Regions from separate parts of the Paracoccus sp. MA genome, predicted to be linked through region 3. Evidence: riboswitches for the same ligand, from Rfam matches in the RefSeq annotation. Region 3 holds a riboswitch; each other region holds the start of a gene.
What was found. A riboswitch is a leader RNA that binds a small molecule or an ion and turns the genes downstream of it on or off. The one in region 3 is predicted to bind cobalamin.
Positions count from the first base shown of each region.

Region 1: another riboswitch for cobalamin. It lies ahead of LOS78_RS09520 (CbtB domain-containing protein); the one in region 3 lies ahead of nrdH (glutaredoxin-like protein NrdH).
Region 2: another riboswitch for cobalamin. It lies ahead of LOS78_RS13345 (ABC transporter substrate-binding protein); the one in region 3 lies ahead of nrdH (glutaredoxin-like protein NrdH).

Region 1 is NZ_CP087598.1:485,958-493,526, reverse strand. Features, by position in the region: gene rsfS (ribosome silencing factor) at 1-53, opposite strand, end outside; gene LOS78_RS09545 (hypothetical protein) at 130-363, opposite strand; gene leuC (3-isopropylmalate dehydratase large subunit) at 656-2,092, shown strand; gene LOS78_RS09535 (hypothetical protein) at 2,110-2,691, opposite strand; gene leuD (3-isopropylmalate dehydratase small subunit) at 2,784-3,389, shown strand; gene LOS78_RS09525 (endonuclease/exonuclease/phosphatase family protein) at 3,380-4,432, shown strand; cobalamin riboswitch at 4,572-4,776, shown strand; gene LOS78_RS09520 (CbtB domain-containing protein) at 4,813-4,989, shown strand; gene LOS78_RS09515 (CbtA family protein) at 4,991-5,689, shown strand; gene LOS78_RS09510 (hypothetical protein) at 5,758-6,291, shown strand; gene bluB (5,6-dimethylbenzimidazole synthase) at 6,291-6,914, shown strand; gene LOS78_RS09500 (DUF1801 domain-containing protein) at 6,918-7,334, opposite strand; gene cobO (cob(I)yrinic acid a,c-diamide adenosyltransferase) at 7,339-7,569, opposite strand, start outside.
Region 2 is NZ_CP087598.1:1,256,445-1,264,013, forward strand. Features, by position in the region: gene LOS78_RS13340 (iron ABC transporter permease) at 1-852, opposite strand, end outside; gene LOS78_RS13345 (ABC transporter substrate-binding protein) at 849-1,862, opposite strand; cobalamin riboswitch at 1,995-2,187, opposite strand; gene LOS78_RS13350 (NYN domain-containing protein) at 2,336-2,890, opposite strand; gene folK (2-amino-4-hydroxy-6-hydroxymethyldihydropteridine diphosphokinase) at 2,903-3,496, shown strand; gene rpoZ (DNA-directed RNA polymerase subunit omega) at 3,566-3,922, shown strand; gene LOS78_RS13365 (bifunctional (p)ppGpp synthetase/guanosine-3',5'-bis(diphosphate) 3'-pyrophosphohydrolase) at 3,945-6,062, shown strand; gene LOS78_RS13370 (DUF2062 domain-containing protein) at 6,075-6,716, shown strand; gene LOS78_RS13375 (FAD-binding oxidoreductase) at 6,713-7,569, opposite strand, start outside.
Region 3 is NZ_CP087597.1:806,614-814,182, forward strand. Features, by position in the region: gene LOS78_RS03945 (PLP-dependent aminotransferase family protein) at 1-947, opposite strand, end outside; gene LOS78_RS03950 (bile acid:sodium symporter family protein) at 1,093-2,058, shown strand; gene nrdF (class 1b ribonucleoside-diphosphate reductase subunit beta) at 2,055-3,026, opposite strand; gene nrdE (class 1b ribonucleoside-diphosphate reductase subunit alpha) at 3,090-5,216, opposite strand; gene nrdI (class Ib ribonucleoside-diphosphate reductase assembly flavoprotein NrdI) at 5,198-5,626, opposite strand; gene nrdH (glutaredoxin-like protein NrdH) at 5,637-5,858, opposite strand; cobalamin riboswitch at 5,949-6,138, opposite strand; gene LOS78_RS03975 (TonB-dependent siderophore receptor) at 6,516-7,569, shown strand, end outside.

The DNA of each region.
Region 1 (7,569 bases), on a different replicon from region 3:
GACTCCGCGGTGGTCGCAGCCGGCGCAGAAGCCGGCGAGACGGTATTGGACAGGGGTTCATCCTCCGGTCATCACGCCGATCTCCCCCGGCGCCGGGGCCCTAGTAATGTAGCACGGAATCGCGCCTGCTCAATGTGGCGGCGGCGGATTTCTGGCGGGCTCGGCCGAGGAACAGGCGGAAAGCGGCAGATTCCCCCAGGGATCGACGCATCGCACCTGCCCGGCACCCCAGGCCAGCTGCCGGGTTTCGGCCCCCGCCACCCCCTGCGCCGGGCCCGGCCGGTCCTGTTCCAGGCCCACGGCCAGCGCAAAGGCGGCCACGCAGAGCAGGGGAATCGTCCGCAGGATGATGCGAATCAGCATGATCGGTCCCTTTCTTGTTCCTTGCGTAGAAAATAGGGGCCATTTCTCAACTTGGAATTAACAGGACCGTGTGGCGATATTGAATATGACGTGAAATCGACCTATTACTGCTGTCATGCGAGGATTCGTCTATTTCGACATTCACGACCGCGCCCGCCTGCCGGGCCGGTTCTACGGCGAAAGCCTGTCCGTCACCGCCCGACTTTGACGACGGCGGGCGCCTTTGCGCGCCCTGCCGCAGGTTGCGGCCCCTCCGCCCTTTCCCAGCTAGTCTTCCAGAAAAGAGACAGCCATGACCGGCAACACGAACGCGGGCGCGCCCCGCACCCTCTACGACAAGATCTTCGACGCCCATGTGGTCGAGCGTTCCGACGACGGCACCTGCATCCTCTATATCGACCGCCACCTGGTGCATGAGGTGACCTCGCCCCAGGCCTTCGAGGGCCTGCGCATGGCCGGCCGCAAGGTGCGCCGCCCCGACCAGACCATCGCCGTGCCGGACCACAACGTGCCCACCACCGCCGACCGCGTGGACGGCATCGAGAACCCCGAGGGCCGCATCCAGGTCGCGGAACTGGACAAGAACGCCCGCGAATTCGGGCTGAACTATTACCCGATGAACGACATCCGCCAGGGCATCGTCCATATCGTCGGGCCGGAACAGGGCTGGACCCTGCCCGGCATGACGGTCGTCTGCGGCGACAGCCACACCGCGACGCATGGCGCCTTCGGCGCGCTGGCGCATGGCATCGGCACCTCGGAAGTGGAACACGTCCTGGCCACCCAGACGCTGATCCAGAAGAAATCCAAGAACATGAAGGTGGAAATCACTGGCAAGCTGCGTCCCGGCGTCACCGCCAAGGACATCACGCTGGCGGTGATCGGCAAGACCGGCACCGCCGGCGGCACCGGCTATGTCATCGAATATTGCGGCGAGGCGATCCGCGACCTGTCGATGGAAGGCCGCATGACCGTCTGCAACATGGCCATCGAGGGCGGCGCCCGCGCCGGCCTGATCGCCCCGGACGAAAAGACCTTCGACTATTGCAAGGGCCGCCCCCATGCCCCGAAAGGCGCCGCCTGGGAGGCCGCGGTCAGCTGGTGGAAGACCCTCTTCAGCGACGAGGGCGCGCATTGGGACAAGGTCGTCACCATCCGCGGCGAGGACATCGCCCCGGTGGTGACCTGGGGCACCTCGCCCGAGGACGTGCTGCCGATCACCGGCACGGTTCCCGCCCCCGAGGATTTCGAGGGCGGCAAGGTCGAGGCCGCGCGCCGCAGCCTCGACTACATGGGCCTGAAGCCGGGCACCCCGCTGAACCAGATCAAGATCGACGCGGTCTTCATCGGTTCCTGCACCAACGGCCGGATCGAGGACCTGCGCGCCGCCGCCGGCATCCTCAAGGGCCACAGGCTGGCGCCGGGCGTGCGCGGCATGGTCGTGCCGGGCTCGGGCCTGGTGCGCATGCAGGCCGAGGAAGAGGGCCTGGACAAGATCTTCATCGACGCCGGCTTCGAATGGCGTCTGGCCGGCTGCTCGATGTGCCTGGGCATGAACCCCGACCAGCTGGCGCCGGGCGAACGCTGCGCCGCGACCTCGAACCGCAATTTCGAGGGACGCATGGGCCGCGGCGGCCGCACGCATCTGATGTCGCCGGTCATGGCGGCGGCGGCGGGCATCAAGGGCCACCTGACCGACGTGCGCGAGCTTCTGGCGGAAACCGTCTGATGCTTCGGGCGGGGCCCCTAGCGGCCCCGCCGCAGAAGCAGCAGGGCGTTGATCGCGATCAGCACCAGCCCGGCATTCTCGAACCAGAAGTTGAACTTGAGGTTCGCGAAATCCATGCTGATGAGCATATCGACATGATGGAAACCCACCGCGCGCACCAGCACGAAACCGCACAGCACGGCCAGCCCCAGCAGGGCAAGGCCGTTGCGGCGCATGTGCCCGCGCAGGGCCTTCGTCGCCCAGATCAGCGCAACCGCCACGCCCAGCACCAGCCCGGCGATAAAGGCCAGCTGCACCAGGTAGCGGCTGTCGTACCAGCCTTGCGCCCGGGCCATGCAGCGTCCGGTGGCAGTCAGCGCCGTCTGCAGGTCAAGCTGCTTGTTCAGCGCCAGGAACGCCATCAGCCCGGCGATCGCCAGCCACAGCCCGCGCGCCGCGCCGGCCGGCCGGCGGCGCAGCACCTTCACCGCCAGGAACAGGCAGACAAGATACGAGAGCACCGTCAGCCAGCCGGTGATCTCGGGATCGCCGATCTGCGGCGTCCAGTCGCGCGCGATGCAGGCGCGCAGGGCGGCGAAACTCGAAAACCCGAAAAACATCAGCAAGACCCGTATAGCCATGGCGCCAGGCGCCGCTCGGGTCTCGGTTAACGGGCGCGCGCGCCCCAAGTCAATTCTGCGAGGATCAAGACATGGACAAGTTCACCACCCTGACCGGCATCGCGGCGCCCATGCCGCTGGTCAATATCGACACCGACATGATCATCCCCAAACAGTTCCTGAAGACGATCCACCGCTCGGGTCTGGGCAAGAACCTGTTCGACGAGATGCGCTACGACGCCGAAGGCAACGAGATCCCGGATTTCGTGCTGAACCAGCCGGCTTACCGCGAGGCGCAGATCATCGTCGCCGGCGACAATTTCGGCTGCGGCTCGTCGCGCGAACATGCGCCCTGGGCGCTGCTGGATTTCGGCATCCGCTGCGTGATCTCCACCAGCTTCGCCGACATCTTCTACAACAACTGCTTCAAGAACGGCATCCTGCCCATCGTCATGCCGCCCGAGGTGGTGGAGGTGCTGATGGAGGACGCGAAGAAAGGCGCCAATGCCCGCATGACCGTGGACCTGGAAAACCTGACCGTGACCACCTCGGACGGGCAGAGCTTCCCCTTCGAGCTGGACCCGTTCCGCCGCCATTGCCTGCTGAACGGGCTGGACGATATCGGCCTGACCATGGAAAAGGCCGGCGCCATCGACACCTTCGAGGCGCAGATGGCCCAGAGCCGGCCTTGGGTGTAAGGGCGCTTGCCGGGGCGGTCCTGCTGGCCGTCCTTGGCCTCGCCGCCCATGCCGAGCCCTTGCGGATCGCCACCTACAGCCCCGACCTGTCGCGCGACGGGCCGGGGCTTTTGTTGCGCGACCTCGGCCGCGAGGATGCGCAGGTCGCAGCGGTCGTCGCCGTGCTGGCCGAGACCCGGCCCGACATCCTGCTGCTGACCGATTTCGACTGGGATCTGGACGGCCGGGCGCTGGACGCCTTTGCCGCAAGGCTGGCCCGGGTCGGGCTGGACTATCCGCACCGTTTCGCGGCGCGGCCGAATTCCGGCATGGCGACCGGGCTGGACCTGAACGCCGACGGGCGGCTGGGCACGGCGGACGACGCGCAGGGCTATGGCAGATTCTCGGGCCAGGGCGGCATGGCGATCCTGTCGCGCCATCCCATCGGGCCGGTGACGGATTACACCGGCGTCCTGTGGCGCGACCTGCCCGGCCACCTGATGCCGCCGCTGCCCGAGAAGGTGGCGGCGATCCGCCGGCTGTCCTCGACCGCGCATTGGGACGCGGTGGTGACGGTAGCGGGCAACCCGCTGCACCTGCTCGCCATGTCCGCGACGCCGCCGGTCTTCGATGGGCCCGAGGACCTGAACGGCCGGCGCAACCATGACGAGCTGGCCTTCTGGCTGCACCACCTGCCGGGCGGCCCTTTCGTGCTGGCCGGCAACCTGAACCTCGACCCCATGGACAGCGAGGGCCGGCCCGAGGCGCTGGCCCGGATCATGGCGCATGTCACCGACCCCCGGCCCCGCAGCGCCGGCGGGGCGGCAGCAAAGGGCGGCGTGAACGACCGCCACAAGGGCGATCCGGCGCTGGATACCGGCGACTGGCCCGACGACAAGCCGCCCGGCAACCTGCGCGTCGATTACGTCCTGCCGGCCAAGGGCCTCACGGTGCTGGACGCGGGCGTGTTCTGGCCGGCCGAGGGCCCGCTGGCCGAGGCCGCCCTGGCCGCTTCCGCGCACCGGCTGGTCTGGGTCGATCTGGACTGGCCGCCGGCCCCGTGATCCGGACAAGCCCGCCTGCCTCGATCCCCGCGCGATCCCTCGGGCATCTTCTTCGTTCTCCAAATACCCATGCGACAGCGCCGCCCGCCGGCCCGCCGCCCGGTCCTCGATTCCGCTTGCCGCCGCGGCGGCGTCGCAGGTAACATATGCGTGTATCGGTGCCCCTTTCCGGGGCCAAAAGGGAATGCGGTGCGGCCCGGGGCATCCGGGGCCAAATCCGCAGCCGCCCCCGCGACTGTAAGCGGAGAGCGGACGCCCATCATGCCACTGGCCAACCGGCCGGGAAGGCGGGCGTCTGCCGTGACCCGCAAGCCAGGAGACCTGCCGATGCGCAAAACCGCAACGTCGTCGGGTTGGACGACATAAGGAAAGGGTCGCGGATGACCGCAAAACCCATGACCGCCGCGGGGGCCAGCCGCGCCTCGGTGCTGTTTCCCGCCATCGCCGCCTTCGCCATCGGCTTCGGGCTGATCTTCATGTCCGGGCTGGTGCAGGCCGAAACCCTGCATGACGCTGCCCATGACGTGCGTCACGCCACCGGCTTCCCCTGCCACTGACATGTTCTCGCGCATTCTGACCAGCGGATTGATCGCTGGCGCTGCAACGGGGCTGATTGCCGCCCTGTTGCAGCTTTGGTTCGTGCAGCCGGTGCTGCTGCATGCCGAGCTTTACGAATCCGGGCAGCTGGCGCATTTCGGCGCCGAATCCGTCAGCGCGCATCAGGATCTCGGCCCCTTCGAATGGACCCGCAACATGCTTTCGGTGCTGTTCACCATGCTGGTCTATGCCGGCTACGGGCTGATGCTGGTGGCGCTGATGGCGGTTGCCGAATCGCAGGGCAATGCGGTCACGGCGCGGCAGGGGCTGCTTTGGGGTCTTGCCGGCTACCTGACCATGCAGCTCGCCCCCGCCTTCGGCCTTGCCCCCGAGGTGCCGGGCGTCGCCGCCGCCGATGTGCAGATCCGCGCCATCTGGTGGCTGGGCACGGCGCTGGCCACCGGGCTTGCGCTGTGGCTGATCGCCTTTGGCAGGGGCTGGGCGGCCTGGGGCGTGGCAATCGTGCTGATCCTCGCGCCGCATCTGATCGGCGCGCCGCAGCCCGACAGCTATGCCGGCCCGGTCCCGCCCGAGCTTTCGGCCGAATTCGCCGGCCGCGCGCTGGGGGCCGGCGCCCTGGCCTGGGCGGTGCTCGGCCTGCTGGCCGGCTGGTTCTGGCAGCGCGAGGGGCAGCGCGCGCCCCTTCCGCAAGCCGCCTGATCCGGCCGCAGCCTTCCGGCCGGGCGCGCAGCCGTGCCCGGCCCTTTCCATGAACCGGGGGGACAGACATGGATCGCTCGATCCCGATGCTGCTGATCGGCCTGATCTTCGGCGGCGGCATGGGCTTCGTCATCGCCGCCGCCAACGGCATCACGCTGGACGGCCACGACCACGGCGCGCATGGCCATGGCGCGCAGGCCGCGGCGCATGACCACGGCGCGCCCATCGACCTGCCCGCCGGCAGCGCCACCGCCTCGGCCCGGCTGGAGCCCGACAGCGTCGCGGGCTGGAACCTGTTCCTGCAAAGTCCCGGCTTCTGCTTCGCCCCCGAACATGCCGGGCTGGCCGACCGGCCCGGCGAGGGGCACGCGCATCTTTACCTGAACGGCCGCAAGATCGCCCGGCTCTACGGCCCGGCCCATCACCTCGACGCGCTCGCGCCCGGCGACCGGCTGCGGGTCGAGCTGAACGCGAACGACCACCGGCCGCTGACGGTTGCCGGCCAGCCGCTCGCCGTCGAGTTGACCGTGCCCGACCGGCCGGTCGCCATCCGCGCCGGGGCCGCGGGCCTGCCCGACAGCGCCATCTGCGCGGCGTCCTGATGGAGTTCGGCCCCAAGGACAGCGCCGCACTGGAGCGCATCCTGCGCTGGCGCCGCGACGTGCGGCATTTCCGCGACGACCCGATCCCCGAGCCGCTGCTGGACGAGTTGCGCGCGGCGATGGAACTGGCGCCCTCGGTCGGCAATGCCCGGCCCTGGCGGGTGATCCGGGTCGAAAGCCCGGCGCTGCGCGCCGAGATCCGCGCCGATTTCCTGCGCTGCAATGCCGAGGCCGCCAACCGCTATCAGGGCCGGCAGCGGCAGGAATACGATGCGCTGAAGCTGGCCGGCCTGGACCGCGCGCCCGTCTGGCTGGCCGTCTTCACCCGGATCGACCCGGCCGAGGGCCATGGCCTCGGCCGCGCCACCATGCCGCAAACCCTGCGGCAATCGACGGCCATGGCGATCCATGCGCTGTGGCTGGCGGCACGGGTGCGCAACCTGGGCCTCGGCATGGTCTCGATCCTCGATCCGGCGCGGATCACGACACTGCTGCAAGCCCCCGACCACTGGGAGTTCTCGGCACTCCTCTGCCTCGGCTGGCCCGAATTCACCGACGACACGCCGCTGCTGCACCGCGCGGGCTGGCAGGAAAACACCGCGCGGGACTGGCAGCGGCGCTGAGCCCTACATCTTCTCGCCGGGCAGGCGGCTGGCCTGGCGCACCCAGTCGGCAAACTGGTCCTCGTCGAACGGCCCCTCGGGGATGTGCAGGTAGCGCACCTCCGGATGTTTCGAGGCGACCGGCGGCATCGGCTCAAGCTGCGTGCCGCGAAAGAAGCCGATCTTGATGTATTTCGTCATGCAATGGAAACTAAGGAACCAGTGCCCCTCCTCGACCCCGTAAAGGGGCGAGTTCCATTTCACCGCCTTCTTCACCCCCGGCACGGTGCGGGTGATGATCTCGTCCAGCTTCTGGCCGATCTCCTGCTTCCAGCCCGGCATGGCGGCGATATAGGCGCGGACCGGCGCCTCGCCATAGCCCTTGGGGATTTGCGGGTTGCCGCCCGAAAGCAGCTTCGGCTTGTCCTGCGATTTCTCCATGCTCCTAGAACTCCACGCCCGGCTGGGCCTTGATCCCGTCGCGGAACGGGTGCTTGACCTGCTCCATCTCGGTCACAAGATCGGCCAGCGCGATAAGTTCCGGCCTGGCATTGCGCCCGGTCAGCACGACATGGTTCATCGGCGGCTTTTCGTCGCGCAGGAAGGCCAGCACCTCGTCCAGATCCAGATAGTCATAGCGCAGGGCGATGTTGATCTCGTCCAGCAGCACCATGCG
Region 2 (7,569 bases), on a different replicon from region 3:
CGCCGCATGCGGGATCACCAGCCCGACGAAGCCGATCGAGCCCAGGATCGACACCATGACCGCCGTCACCAGCGCCGCGGCCAGGATCAGCACCGCCCGGACCCGCCGCACCGGCACGCCCAGCGAGGCGGCGCTGTCGGCCCCGAAGGCAAAGGCGTCCAGCCCGCGCGCATGCAGCTGGCAGACCAGCCAGCCCATGACGGCGACCGGCACGGCCAGCTGCACCTCGGGCCAGCGCACGCCGCTGAGATTGCCCATCAGCCAGAACATGATGCCGCGCGCCTGGTCGGCATTCGCCGATTTCGCGATGACGAACGCGGTCAGGGCGTTGAAGAGCTGCGAGCCGGCGATGCCCGCCAGCACGATCTGCGCCGCGCCGCCGCGTCCGGCGTCGGCACCGGCGGCCCGGGCCAGCGCCGCCACCAGCCCGAAGGCGATCAGCGCCCCCATGAAGGCGCCGAGCGACATCGAGAGCAGCCCCGCCCCGAGCCCGGCGATGGTCACCGCCACCGCCCCGGTCGAGGCCCCGGCCGAGATGCCGAGGATATAGGGATCGGCCAGGGCGTTGCGCAGCAGCGCCTGCAGCACCACGCCCGAGACGGCCAGTCCCGCGCCGCAGGCGGCGGCGACCAGCGCGCGGGGCACGCGATAGCTCCAGACGATGCCCTGATCCAGCGGGTCGAGCGCATGGCCCGCCTGCCACAGCCGGTTGGCCAGCACCTTCAGCACCAGATCCGGGGCGATGCGGGTCTCGCCGATCATCGCCCCGGCCAGGACCGCCGCCGCCAGCACCGCCAGCGCCAGAAGCGCGGCGACAAGCGCCCTGCGCGGTCCGGCGGCGGCCGGCGTCATTGCGGCAGGCCGTAGGATTTCAGCGCCGCCGCCAGCTCTTCCAGCCCGTCGATCACCCGGATCGTCGCGTCCATGGCGCCGGCATCCATGACGACGATGCGGCCGGCCTTCACCGCATCCATCTGGCTGGCCACCGGGTCGGATTTCAGGAAGGCGAGCTTCTTCTCGACGTCGTCGGCCTCGAAGCGGCGACGGTCCATCCGGGCCACCACGATCACCGTGGGATTGGCCCTGGCGATGGTCTCCCAGCCGACGGTCGGCCATTCCTCGTCCGATTCCACGATGTTCCGCAATCCCAGCGTCTCCATCATGTAGCCCGGGGCACCCTTGCGGCCGGCGACATAGGGATCGATGTCCATCTCGGCCGAGGAGAACCAGAACACCGCCGATCCGTCCTTTAGCCCCAGCGCCCTGGCCTCGGCCTCGGCCGTCTCCTCGCGCGCCTTCAGGTCTGCGACCAGCGCGGCGCCCCGGTCCTGCACGTCGAAGATCGCCGCCAGTTCCTCGATGCCCTGGTAGAGGCTCGCGGTCGAGAACATCGTCAGCCGCGTGCCGTCAAGCCCGACCGTGTTGTCCTTGCCGACGCAATCGGCCGGCATGACATAGGTCGGTATGCCGAGCTCGTGGAACTGCTCGCGCGTGGCGACGATGCCCTGCGGGCCGACATGCCATTCATATTGCACCGCGACCAGCCCCGGCTTCTTGGCCACCACGCTTTCGAAGCTGGGATCGTTGTCGGCCAGCCGCGCGACTTTGGCGTCGATGTCCCGGAACTGCGGCAGCACCTCGCTGAACCAGACCGAGGTGCCGGCGACCTTGTCGCCGAGGCCGAGCGCGTAAAGCACCTCGGTCGCGGCCTGGCCGACGCTTACCGCCGAGGCCGGCGCGGCGTCGAATTCCAGCGTCTGGCCGCAATTCCCGACCGTCAGCGGATAGCCGGTCGCGCCGGCATGGGCGGCGAATGCGGCAAGGGACAGGGAAAGGCCGATCAGGCCCGAACGCAGGAACATGCTCCGTCTCCATCTGGTTGGGACCAGGGGCCGGAGGCGGCGCAACGTTGGGCTTGGCGGACCGCGTCCTGCCCGCAAGGCGGGCCGCGTCTGGCTGTCGTCATCTCACCCTCCCCGGACAACCCCGCCCGGTGTGAACGTCAAGGCGCCGGCAGGTCTCCTGACTGGCGGGTCGCTGCCTGTCCTGGCCTTCCCGGGTCGAGGACCCAGTGACGTGATCGGACGCGGCTCGCCGCCTACAGTTGCGGGGGCAGTTCCGGTTGGCGCAGGGATGCGCCGCGGATTCCCTCTTGGCCCTTTCGGGACCGGCAAGGGGGCGTATCGCCGAAACGCGGCCGCCTGGCAAGCCGGATATGGCCAAGCCTGTCAGGAAGCGGTGGATGATCGGGGAAAGAAACACCCTTGGCCCGCCGCGGCGGGGGAAGGGAAAGGCGCCGGCCCGCCGGGACGGGGTCTTCGGCGGCGCCGGGGGTTCAGGCGTCCTGCTGCGGGGCGCTTTCGCGGGGCGGGCGGCCGATGATGTCGCGCAGCGCGTCCAGTTCGATGAAATTGTCGGCCTGGCGGCGCAACTCGTCGGCGATCATCGGCGGCTGGCTGCGCATGGTCGAGACCACCGAGACCCGCACGCCCTGGCGCTGCAGCGCCTCGACCAGCGGCCGGAAATCGCCGTCGCCCGAGAACAGCACCGCATGGTCCAGCCGCGGCGCCAGCTCCATGGCGTTGATGACCAGCTCGACATCCATGTTGCCCTTGACCTTGCGGCGGCCCAGAGCGTCGGTATATTCACGCGCGGGTTTCGTCACCATGGAATAGCCGTTGTAATGCAGCCAGTCGACCAGCGGACGGATCGGTGAGTAATCCTCGTTCTCCAGCAGGGCCGTATAGTAATAGGCGCGGATCAGCTTGCCGCGCCGCTCGAATTCCTGCCGCAACAGCTTGTAGTCGATATCGAAGCCAAGCGCCTTCGCGGCAGCATAAAGATTCGACCCGTCGATGAACAACGCCAGCCGATCATCCTTGTAAAACACGATTCCCCCAAGATGTCTCTTTACCAAAGTCAGAAGGCGAACTTAGTCCTGGTGGCGCTGGGTGCAAACCTGCCTAGTTCGGCAGGTATCCCATCGGACAGCTTGCGTTTCGCGCTGGATAAGCTTTTGAAATTACCTGCGGTTGTGCCGCTTGCCGTCAGCCGATTCTGGTCCACCCCGGCGGTGCCGGCCGGTTCCGGTCCCGATTATGTGAACGCTGCGGTTTCACTTTCCTGCGCGCTGCCGCCCGATCAACTCCTGCGCGAGCTGCACGCGATCGAGGCGGCGCTGGGACGCCGCCGCGACGGGCCGCGCTGGCAGGCGCGGGGGCTGGATCTGGACCTGCTGGCGCATGGCGATCTGGTGCTGCCCGACGCGGATGCGCAGGACCGTTGGCGCAGCCTGCCGCCCGAGGAACAGCCGCGCCGCACGCCCGAGCGACTGATCCTGCCGCATCCGCGGCTGCAGGACCGCGGCTTCGTGCTGGCGCCCCTGGCCGAGATCGCGCCCGGCTGGGTGCATCCGCGCCTTGGGCTCAGCGTGGCGCAGATGCTGGCGGCGCTGCCGCCCGAGGCCATGGCCGGGATGCGGCCGGCAAGTGCTTGACATTTCCGTTTCGCGCACCCAAATATCCGGCTTCGCCCTGCACCCCGATTCCAGCTGATAAGGTGACCGATGGCCCGCGTTACAGTCGAAGATTGCGTCGACAAGGTTCCGAACCGTTTTGACCTGGTGATGCTGGCGGCCCATCGCGCGCGTGAAATCGCGGCGGGGAGCCCGCTGACCGTCGACCGCGACAATGACAAGAATCCCGTGGTCTCGCTGCGCGAGATCGCCGACGAGACCCAGCCCGTGGACGAACTGCGCGAGCGCATGATCGAGGCCCAGCAGACCCAGATCGAGGTCGACGAGCCCGAGGAGGACGCGATGGCGCTGCTTCTGGGCGCCGAGATCGACCGTCCGAAGCCCGCCGACGAGGAATCCGAGGAGCGCATGCTGCGCATGATGCTGGAAGCGCAAGGCAGGAACTGAGTCCAAAGGTCTTCGGCTGAACATGATCGACGTCGAAGACCTCATCGCGCTTATCCGCAATTACAACCCGCGCACCAATGCCGAGCTGATCCGCGACGCCTACGAATACGGGCGTCGCATGCATGAGGGGCAGTTCCGCCATTCGGGCGAGCCCTATTTCACCCATCCCGTCGCGGTCGCCGCCATCCTGACCGAGATGCGGCTGGACGATGCCACCATCGTCACCGCGCTGCTGCACGACACGATCGAGGACACGCGTTCGACCTGGGCCGAGGTGGCGCAGATCTTCGGGCGCGAGATCGCCGATCTGGTCGATGGGGTCACCAAGCTGACCAATCTGCAGCTCTCGGGCGCGCATTCCAAGCAGGCCGAGAATTTCCGCAAGCTTTTCATGGCGATGTCGCGCGATCTTCGCGTGATCCTGGTCAAGCTGGCCGACCGTCTGCACAACATGCGGACCATCAAGTCCATGCGCCCGGAAAAGCAGCTGCAGAAGGCGCGCGAGACCATGGACATCTATGCGCCGCTGGCCGGCCGCATGGGCATGCAATGGATGCGCGAGGAGCTTGAGGACCTGGCCTTCAAGGTCATCAACCCCGAGGCCCGCAACTCGATCATCCGCCGCTTTGTCAGCCTGCAGCGCGAATCCGGCGACGTGATCCCCAAGATCACCGCCGACATCCGCGCCGAGCTTGAACGCGAGGGGATCGAGGCCGATGTCTACGGCCGCGCCAAGCGGCCCTTCAGCATCTGGCGGAAGATGCAGGAAAAGCAGCTTTCCTTCTCGCGCCTGTCGGACATCTACGGCTTCCGCATCATCACCCGGACCGAGGCCGACTGCTATCGCACCCTGGGCGTCATCCATCACCGCTGGCGCGCCGTGCCCGGCCGGTTCAAGGATTACATCAGCCAGCCCAAGGCGAACGGCTACCGCTCGATCCACACCACCGTTTCGGGCCGCGACGGCAAGCGGGTCGAGGTGCAGATCCGCACCCGGCAGATGCACGAGGTGGCCGAGGCGGGCGTGGCCGCGCATTGGGCCTATCGCGACGGCGTGCGCACGGCGAACCCCTTTGCCATCGATCCGGGCGAATGGATCGCCAGCCTGACCGAGCGTTTCGGCGAAGAGGACCACGACGAATTCCTCGAGCATGTGAAGCTCGAGATGTATTCCGACCAGGTGTTCTGCTTCTCGCCCAAGGGCGACGTGATCCCGCTGCCGAAAGGGGCGACGCCGCTGGATTTCGCCTATGCCATCCATACCCGGCTGGGCAGTTCCTGCGTGGGCGCGAAGGTGGACGGCATCCGCGTGCCGCTGTGGACGCGGCTCAAGAACGGCCAGTCGGTCGAGATCATCGCCGCCTCCGGCCAGCGGCCGCAGGCGACCTGGCTCGACATCGTCGTCACCGGCCGCGCCAAGGCCGCCATCCGCCGCTCGCTGCGGCAGGAGGACCGGACGCGCTTCATCCGGCTGGGTTCGGAACTGGTGCGGGTGGCCTTCGAGCATGTCGGGCGCAAGGTCAGCGACAAGGCGCTGCGCATCGCGGCCAAGACCATGGCGCTGCCCGATACGGACGAGCTGCTGGCCCGCATCGGCAGCGCCGAGATCTCGGCCCATGACGTGCTGACCACGCTTTATCCCGAACTGGCCCAGAAGCGCAGCGAGATCGACGCCAAGCGCGCCGTCGCCGGGCTGGAGGCCGATCAGGAATTCACCCGCGCGCCCTGCTGCAATCCCCTGCCGGGCGAGCGCATCGTCGGCATCACCTATCGCGGCAAGGGGGTGGTGATCCATGCCATCGACTGCCCGGTGCTGGCCGAGTTCGAGGACAGCCCGGAACGCTGGGTCGACCTGCACTGGCGCGAGGGCCAGCACCCGGCAGCCTATTCGACCATGCTGTCCTTGACCATCCGCCACGATGCCGGGGTGCTGGGCCGGATCTGCACGCTGATCGGCGCGCAGGGGGCGAATATCTCGGATCTGGAATTCGTCGATCGCAAGCCGGATTTCTACCGGCTGCGCGTCGAGATCGAGCTGCGCGACCGCGAGCACATGCACACGCTGCTGACCGCGCTCGAGGCCGAAAGCGACGTGGCGCAGGTCTCGCGCATCCGGGACCCTTCGGCCCATATGAGCTGAGGTCGGCCCGGCATGTTCAAGAGACGCAAGCCGCTCAGCTATGCCCAGATGTGGACCGAGATGTTCTATCCCCGCTCGGGCTGGAAGCGGGCCTCGAAATATGTGCTGCACCGGCTGCGCCGCCTGCCGGACCAGCCGCATCGGGTGGCGCGGGGCTGGGCCTGCGGCATCTTCATCTCGTTCACGCCCTTCTTCGGCTTCCATTTCATGGGCGCGGCGGCGCTGGCCTGGCTGATCCGCGGCAATATCCTAGCCGCGCTCTTGGGCACCTTCGTCGGCAATCCGCTGACCACGCCCTTCATCGCGCTGACCTCGGTCGGGCTCGGCCGCTGGATGCTGGGGGTCGAGGGCAAGTTCACCCCGCACCTGATCTTCGACGAATTCACCCGCGCCGGCAGCGAGCTGTGGAACAACCTGCTGGCGCCGGTGACGGACCGCGTCGCTCATTGGGACCAGCTGCTGCAGTTCAACCAGCAGATCTTCCTGCCCTATGCGGTGGGGGGCATCCTGCCCGGAATCGCGGTTTCCGTCGCGGCGCATTACCTGACCGTGCCGGTGATCCGGGCCTATCACCGCCACCGCGAAAGGCAGATGGCCGAGCGCATCGCCCGCGCCAAGGCCAGGCGCGAACGCGAGCTGGCCGGGAAATCCTAGAAGCCCAGCCGGTCGCGCAGCGAATACCAGCCCATGCCGGCGACCAGCAGCGGCCAGCGCAGCGCAGCGCCGCCGGGAAAGGCGGGCGAGGGCAGGGCGGCCATGGTGTCGAATCCCTCGGCCTGGCCCTGCACCGCCTGCGCCATCAGCTTGCCGGCCAGCGTCGCCAGCGCCAGCCCGTGCCCGGAATAGCCGCTGGCCGACAGGCAATTGGGCGCCGGCCGGGCGAAGCAGGGCATCCGGTTCATGGTGATCGCCAGCGTGCCGCCCCAGGCATGGGTCAGCGCCACATCGGCAAGGCCCGGATAGATCTCAAGCAGCGGCTTGCGCACCTTGGCGGCGATATCGGCGGGAAAGCGATAGCTGACATTCTCGCCGCCGCCGAAGATCAGCCGCCCCTCGGGATCGAGCCGCCAGTAATTCACCACGAATTTCGTGTCATGCACGCCGATGGGCCGGGTCAGCACCTCGGCTGCGCGCGCCCCCAGGGGCTCGGTCGCGACGATGAAATTGTTGATCGGCATGACGCGGGCGGCGACATGGCCGTCGAGATGGCCCAGATAGCCATTGGCCGCCAGGATGACATGGTCGCAGGCCACCCGGCCCTTGCCGGTCTGCACCACGCTTTTCTCGCCGGCGCGCCGGCCGTGGCGGATGTGGTGGACATGGCTCAACTCGCGGATCCGGGCGCCTGCGGCATCGGCCAGCTGCGCCATGCCGATGGCCAGGTTCAGCGGGTGCAGATGCCCGGCACCATGGTCCAGCTCGCCGGCGATATAGGCCTCGGACGGCACCAGCGCCCGGAAGGCGTCGCGGTCGAGCGGCTCGATCCGGTCATAGCCGTAATCGCGCC
Region 3 (7,569 bases):
TCCAGGTCCCCGGCCAGATGCTGCTGCATCGCGGCGCAAAGCGCGTCGCGCCGGGCGCGATAGATCGCCAGCACCTCGGGACGGATGCGGTCGGTCATGCCCGCCTGCAACGCCCGCAGCGCCAGCATTTGCGACAGCCCGCTGGTGCACATGTCCGAGCCCTGCTTGGCGGTGGCCAGCGCCGCGATCATCTCGGGCGCGGCGATCACCCAGCCGATGCGCAGCCCCGGCACCAGTTCCTTGGAGAGCGACCCCATATAGACCACCGGGCCGTCATAGGGCCCGGGCCGCTCGGCCCCCGACAGGTCGAGCAGCCGGGGCAGGGGCTCGCCCTCATAGTAAAGCGCGCCATAAGGGTCGTCCTCGATCAGCCAGGTGCCGGTGGCATGGGCAGCGGCGACCAGCGCCTGCCGCTCGGGCAGGGCCACCAGCCGGCCGCTGGGATTCGAGAAATTCGGCACCGTATAGGCGAATTGCGCCCCCGCCAGCGCGGCATGGGGGTCGAAACCATTGCTCTCGATCCGCATGGCCCGGTAACGCGGCGCATGCGGCATCCAGGCGTCGAGGGCCCCCAGATAGGCCGGGCTTTGCGCCGCGACCAGCCCGCCCGGCTGCAACAGCACCTTGCCCGTCAGTTCCAGCGCCTGCATGCCGCCGGTGGTGATCAGCACGTTCTCGCGCGAAAGCCGCAGCGCCTCGGTCGAGAAGCGGGCGGCGATCAGGTCGCGCAGCGCCGGCAGGCCGGGGATCGGACCATAGCCCAGCGTCTCGTCGGGGTGGTTGCGGATCGCCTCGGCGGCAAGATCGGCCAGTTCCTCGACCGGCCAGACCGAGGGCTCGGGCAGGCCGCCGGCAAGGTTGACCAGATCGGGCACCTGTCCCGCCGCCAGAAAGACCGAGGTCACATCGTTGCTGCAAGACAGCCAGGGGGCAAAAGCGGGGCGCATCGTCGGAACCGTTTCATCGGGGCATGATCCTGCTGTGACCGTTTTTTGCCAGCGGGGCAAGGGTCGTGCCTTTGCGCCGCGCCCCGGCTTGTGCCCGGCCCGGATGTATATCAGACAGGGGCGCGACAGCGCGAAGGGGCAGGGAATGCAGGCACTGAAACGGATCGGCATCGACACCTACATGCTGCTGCTGATCGGCATGGTGCTGCTGGGGCTGGTCCTGCCCGCCCGCGGCATCGCGGCCGAGATCCTGCGCGGCGCCACCTTCTGGGCGGTGACGCTGCTGTTCTTTCTCTACGGCGCCAAGCTGGATCCGGCCTCGGTGCGGGCGGGGCTCTTGAACCTGCGGCTTCAAGGCCTGACCTTCGCCGCCACCTATGCGCTGTTTCCGGCCCTGGGCATTTTGCTGGCCGCGCTGTTCGGCGGCGTGCTGGGACCACAGCTGGCGCTGGGGCTGCTGTTTCTCGCCGTGCTGCCCTCGACGGTGCAAAGCTCGATCGCCTTCACCTCGATCGCGGGCGGCAACGTGCCGGCGGCGATCTGCGCGGCCTCGCTGTCGAACCTGGTGGGCGTGGTGCTGACGCCGCTGCTGGTCACGCATCTTCTGCATCAGGAGGGCGGCGGCGCCAGCCTCGACGCCATCGAGAAGATCGCCGTGCAGATCCTGCTGCCCTTCGTCGCCGGGCAATTGCTGCGGCGCTGGATCGGCGGCTTCGTCCAGCGCCACCGGCTGCTGACCATGGTGGTGGACCGGGGCTCGATCCTGCTGATCGTCTATTCCGCCTTCGGCGCCGGCACCGTCGCCGGCATCTGGTCGGCGATCCCGGTGCCGGGGCTGGTGCTGTGCTTCCTGGTCACCGCGCTGCTGCTGGCCTTGGTCATGGGGGGCATGGTCGGTGCCGGGCGGCTGTTCCGCCTGCCGCCCCAGGACCAGGCGGTGCTGTTCTTCTGCGGCTCGACCAAAAGCCTCGCCAGCGGGCTGCCCATCGCCACGGCCATCTTTCCGGCCGCGGCGGTGGGTGCGATCGTGCTGCCGGTGATGATCTATCACATGACGCAGCTGCTGGTCTGCTCGGCCATCGCGCAGCGGCTGGCGCGGAACCGACCCTAGAAATTCCAGTCCTCGTCCTCGGTCGCCACCGCCTTGCCGATGACATAGCTCGACCCCGAGCCGCTGAAGAAATCGTGGTTCTCGCTGTCCGGCGACAGGGCGGCCATGATCGCCGGGTTGACCTCGCAGGCCTGCGGCGGGAACAGCGCCTCGTAGCCCAGGTTCTGCAAGGCCTTGTTGGCGTTGTAATGCAGGAAGGCCTTGACGTCCTCGGTCAGCCCGATGCCGTCGTAAAGCTCGGCGGTGTATTTCGCCTCGATGTCGTAGAGATCGAAGATCAGCGCGAAGGCGAAATCCTTCAGCGCCGCGCGCTCGGCCTCGCCCAGCCGCTCCAGTCCGCGCTGGTATTTATAGCCGATGTAATAGCCATGCACCGCCTCGTCGCGGATGATCAGCCGGATCAGGTCGGCGGTATTGGTCAGCTTGGCGCGGCTCGACCAGTACATCGGCAGGTAGAAGCCGGAATAGAACAGGAAGCTTTCCAGGAACACGCTGGCGATCTTGCGCTTCAGCGGGTCCGAGCCGGCCTTGTATTCCTCCAGCACCAGCCGCGCCTTCTGCTGCAGATGCGGGTTCTCCTCGGCCCAGCGGAAGGCGGCGTCCACCTCGGGCGTCAGGCACAGCGTCGAGAAGATCGAGGAATAGCTGCGCGCATGCACCGCCTCCATGAAGGCGATGTTCGACAAGACCGCCTCTTCATGCGGGGTCAGCGCATCGGGCATCATCGCAGGCGCGCCCACGGTGTTCTGGATGGTGTCCAGAAGCGTCAGCCCGGTAAACACCCGGATGGTCAGTTCGCGCTCCTCTGGCCGCAGCGTGGCCCAGCTCTGTACGTCGTTGGACAGCGGCACCTTCTCGGGCAGCCAGAAATTCACGGTCAGCCGGTTCCAGACCTCCAGGTCCTTCTCGTCCTCCAGCCGGTTCCAGTTGATCGCCCGCAAGGGCGTGCGCAGGGCATGATCCTTCATCCGAAGAACCTTTCTTTCTTGTCTAAATATCCCACGGGGGTCCGGGGGTGTGAAACCCCCGGCTCAAAGCGTGCAGGAGACGCAGCCCTGCACCTCGGTGCCTTCCAGCGCGGTCTGGCGCAGCCGGATGTAATAGATGGTCTTGATGCCCTTCTTCCAAGCGTAGATCTGGGCGCGGTTGATGTCGCGCGTGGTGGCCTCGGCCGGGAAGAACAGCGTCAGCGACAGGCCCTGGTCGACATGTTCGGTCGCCGCCGCATAGGTATCGATGATCGCCTCGGGACCGATCTCGTAGGCGTCGCGGTAATAGTCCAGGTTCTCGTTGGTCATGAAGGCCGCGGGATAGTAGACGCGGCCGATCTTGCCTTCCTTGCGGATCTCGATCCTGGCGACGATCGGGTGGATCGAACTGGTCGAGTTGTTGATGTAGCTGATCGAGCCGGTGGGCGGCACCGCCTGCAGGTTGCGGTTGTAAAGCCCGTGCCGCATCACCGATTCCCGCAGCATGGCCCAATCTTCGCGCGTGGGCAGGGCGATGCCCTCGAAGACCCGGGCGACCTCGGGCAGCGAGGGCAGCCAGTCGCGCGTGACATATTTGTCGAAAAACGAGCCGTCGGCATATTTCGACTTCTCGAAATCCTTGAACGTCCGGCCCTTTTCCTGGGCAAGCAGGTTCGAGGCGCGGATGGCGTGATAGGCCACCGCGGCGAAATAGACCGAGGTGAACTCGATCCCTTCGGGGCTGCCGTAATGGATGCGCTCGCGCGCCAGGAAGCCGTGCAGGTTCATCTGGCCCAGGCCCACGGCATGGGCCTCGTCATTGCCGCGCCGGATCGAGGGCACGGCGTCGATAGCCGACATCTCCGACACCGCGGTCAGCGCCCGGATCGCCGCCTCGACGGTCGCGCCGAAATCCGGCCCGTCCATGGTCGCGGCGATGTTCAGTGATCCGAGATTGCATGAGATATCAGTTCCCAAATGGGAATAGCTCAGATCTTCGTTGAACGTGCTCGCCTCGTTCACCTGCAGGATCTCGCTGCACAGGTTCGACATGCTGATGCGGCCGGCGACCGGGTTGGCGCGGTTCACCGTGTCCTCGAACATGATATAGGGATAGCCGCTCTCGAACTGGATCTCGGCCAGGGTCTGGAAGAAGGCGCGGGCATTGATCTTCTTCTTCCTGATGCGCTTGTCGTCGACCATCTCGGCATATTTCTCGGTGACGGAAATCTCCGAGAAGGGCAGGCCGTAGACCCGCTCCACGTCATGGGGCGAGAACAGATACATGTCCTCGTTGCGCTTGGCGAGCTCGAAGGTCACGTCGGGGATCACCACGCCCAGGGACAGCGTCTTGATGCGGATCTTCTCGTCGGCATTCTCGCGCTTGGTGTCCAGAAAGCGCAGGATGTCGGGGTGATGCGCGTTCAGATAGACCGCGCCCGCGCCCTGCCGCGCGCCCAGCTGGTTGGCATAGCTGAAGCTGTCCTCCAGCAGTTTCATCACCGGGATGACGCCCGAGGACTGGTTCTCGATCCCCTTGATCGGTGCGCCGGCCTCTCGCAGGTTGGTCAGCATCAGCGCCACGCCGCCGCCGCGCTTCGAGAGCTGCAAGGCCGAGTTGATCGAGCGGCCGATGCTCTCCATGTTGTCTTCCAGCCGCAGCAGGAAGCACGAGATCAGCTCGCCCCGGGACTTCTTGCCGGCATTGAGGAACGTGGGCGTCGCCGGCTGGAAGCGGCCCGAGAGCATCTCCTCCATGAAGCGCATGGCCAGCGCCTCGTCGCCGCGCGCCAGCGTCAGGGCGACCATGACCACCCGGTCCTCGTAGCGTTCCAGGTAACGCTGGCCGTCGCGGGTCTTCAGCGTATAGCTGGTGTAATACTTGAAGGCGCCGAGGAAGGTCGGGAAGCGGAACTTCCGCGCATAGGCAGCATCCCAGATCGCGCGCTGGAAATTGCGCGAATACTGGTCCAGCACCTCGGGCTCGTAATAGCCTTCGTCGACGAGATAGCGCAGCTTCTCGTCGAGATTGTGGAAGAACACGGTATTCTGGTTGACATGCTGCAGGAAATATTGCCGCGCGGCCTTGCGATCCGCCTCGAAGCGGATGCGGCCCTCGCCGTCGTAAAGGTTCAGCATCGCGTTCAGCGCGTGATAGTCCAGCTCGGCCTTTACGCCATTGTCAAGCATTCCGTCCCCCAGAATTTCTCAAGCCCCGCCCGGACGCGGGAAAGATCGTTGTCGTCGCCCGCCAGCTCGAATCGATAGAGCACGGGGACGTCGCATTTAGCAGAAATGACCCTCGCCGACAGGGCGAAGGTGGCGCCGAAATTGCGGTTGCCGGCGCCGATCACGCCGCGCAGCAGCGCGCGGCGCCCGGGGTCGTTCAGGAAGCGGATGACCTGTTTCGGCACCGCGCCCCGCCCCTCGCCATCGGCATAGGTCGGGCAGATCAGCACGTAGGGCCGGCCGGGCTCGGGCAGGATCTCGCACGGCGAGACCGGGATGCGGAGCGCGGGCAGCCCCAGCCGCGCCATGAAGCGCGCCGTGTTCCCCGAGCCCGAGGAATAATAGACCAGTTCGCCCCGGTGCCCGCCCATGGCCGCGCGTTCAGGACAGCCGGCCGATCATGTCGGGCCGGAAACCCGCCCAATGCGCCTCGCCGGCGACGACGACGGGCGCCTGGCGATAGCCGAGCGAGGTGACCAGTTCCATCGCCGCCTCATCCTCGGTCAGGTCGACCAGCTGATAGGGCAGGCCGCGCGCCTCGAGCGCCCGGGTCGTGGCGGTGCATTGCACGCAGGCGGGCTTGGAATAAACGGTGATGGTCATGCCTCTGCTCCTTCTTTCTGTCGGCAAGCAGGGGCCGCGCCCGATGACCGCGCCATCGGAACCGCTTCAGCCCCGCGCCCGCCGCACGGTTTCGTCCTTTCGCGCCATGGCAGGTCTTCTGACTCGCGGGTCCCGGCTTGGCTGGCCTTCCCGGGGCTGGCCCCAGTGGCATTCCAGCGTCGCTCTCCGCTTACAGCTGCGGGGGCAGTGCCGGCCTTGCACCGGCTTCCCTGTTGATCCCCGAGTCGCCCCGGAGGTAACCATGACCCCTGCAGTTAGCCACGCTCCGCCACGCAGGTCAATCCACATCTAGTGGGAAACTGCCCGCCCATCGGAACATCTGGTGGACCGCCGAACATCGCCGGGGTGGTGCCGTCGGCATCCCGGCCGAGGGTTGCGGCACCTTTTCCGACGGGCGAGCATCCGGATTGTTGAATCACTGCAACAGTCGGGCCTGCCGATCCGGGATTTTACGCAGCGTCGTTTGACAATTTGCGACAATTAACCCTCTTGCATGGATCACGCGCGGCCAGGACAGGGGGGCGACTGCTCCCCCTCCCGGCTCGTTTCACCGCAAGCCACTCTGCTGAGCCAGCACGTCCCTGTCGCTTCCATCCTCGTGGATGGCAGCGATTTCTTTTGTGCCGGGAGCAATCCATGAACAAGTCCCATCCGAAACCGCCGGTCACGGGGGGCGCAGCGCAATTGCTGCCGACCCTGGGCCTGCTGCCGGTGCTGGCCATCTCGGCCGGCGTGGCCGGCCCTGCACAGGCGCAGGACACCGTCACCCTGGACACGGTGGTCATCCGCCGCCAGCAGGGCAACGAGGCCGAGACAAGCTACAAGGTCACCGAAAGCACCTCGGACAAGGCCACCGCGCCGCTGCTCGACACCCCGCGCTCGGTCACCGTCGTCACTGCGCGCGAGATCGAGGAGCGCGGCCAGACCTCGGTCGCCGACGTGCTGCGCACCACGCCCGGCGTCACGCTGGGCGCGGGCGAGGGCGGCGTGCCGCAGGGCGTGCGCCCCTATATCCGCGGCTTCGAGGCCAGCCAGGACCTGCTGATCGACGGCATGCGCAACGCCTCGCGCACGCAATACGAGGCCTTCAACCTGGAATCGATCGAGATCAACAAGGGGCCGGGCGGCGTCTATTCCGGCGCCGGTTCGACCGGCGGCACCATCAGCCTGAACAGCAAGACCCCGCAGCCGGGCGCCTTTGACGAGGTGGCGCTGTCCTACGGAACCGGCAACTATGTCCGCGGCACGCTGGATTCGAACCGCGAATTCGGCGCCCTCGGCCTGCGCCTGAACCTGATGGGGCAGCGCGCCGACGATCTGGGCGGGCGCGACGGTGTCGAGTCCAAGCGGTTCGGCGTGGCGCCGAGCTTCAGCTATCGGCTGACCGATGACAGCAAGATCACCGCCGGGCTCTATTACTACAAGGACGAGGATACGCCCGATTATGGCGTGCCGATGTCGAATGCCACCACGCCTGCCGAATGGCGGCGCGGCTCGGGCACCCGCATCGACCCGTTCCTGCCGGCCGATGTCGATCCCGATACCTTCTATGGCCTGCATGCGCGCGATTTCCGCGACGTGGAATCCGCCTCGGGCTACCTGAAGTTCGAGCACGCATTCTCGGACAGCCTGCGGCTGACCACGGCGCTGCGCAAGGCGCGCGACACCAATACCTATGTCGTGACCTCGC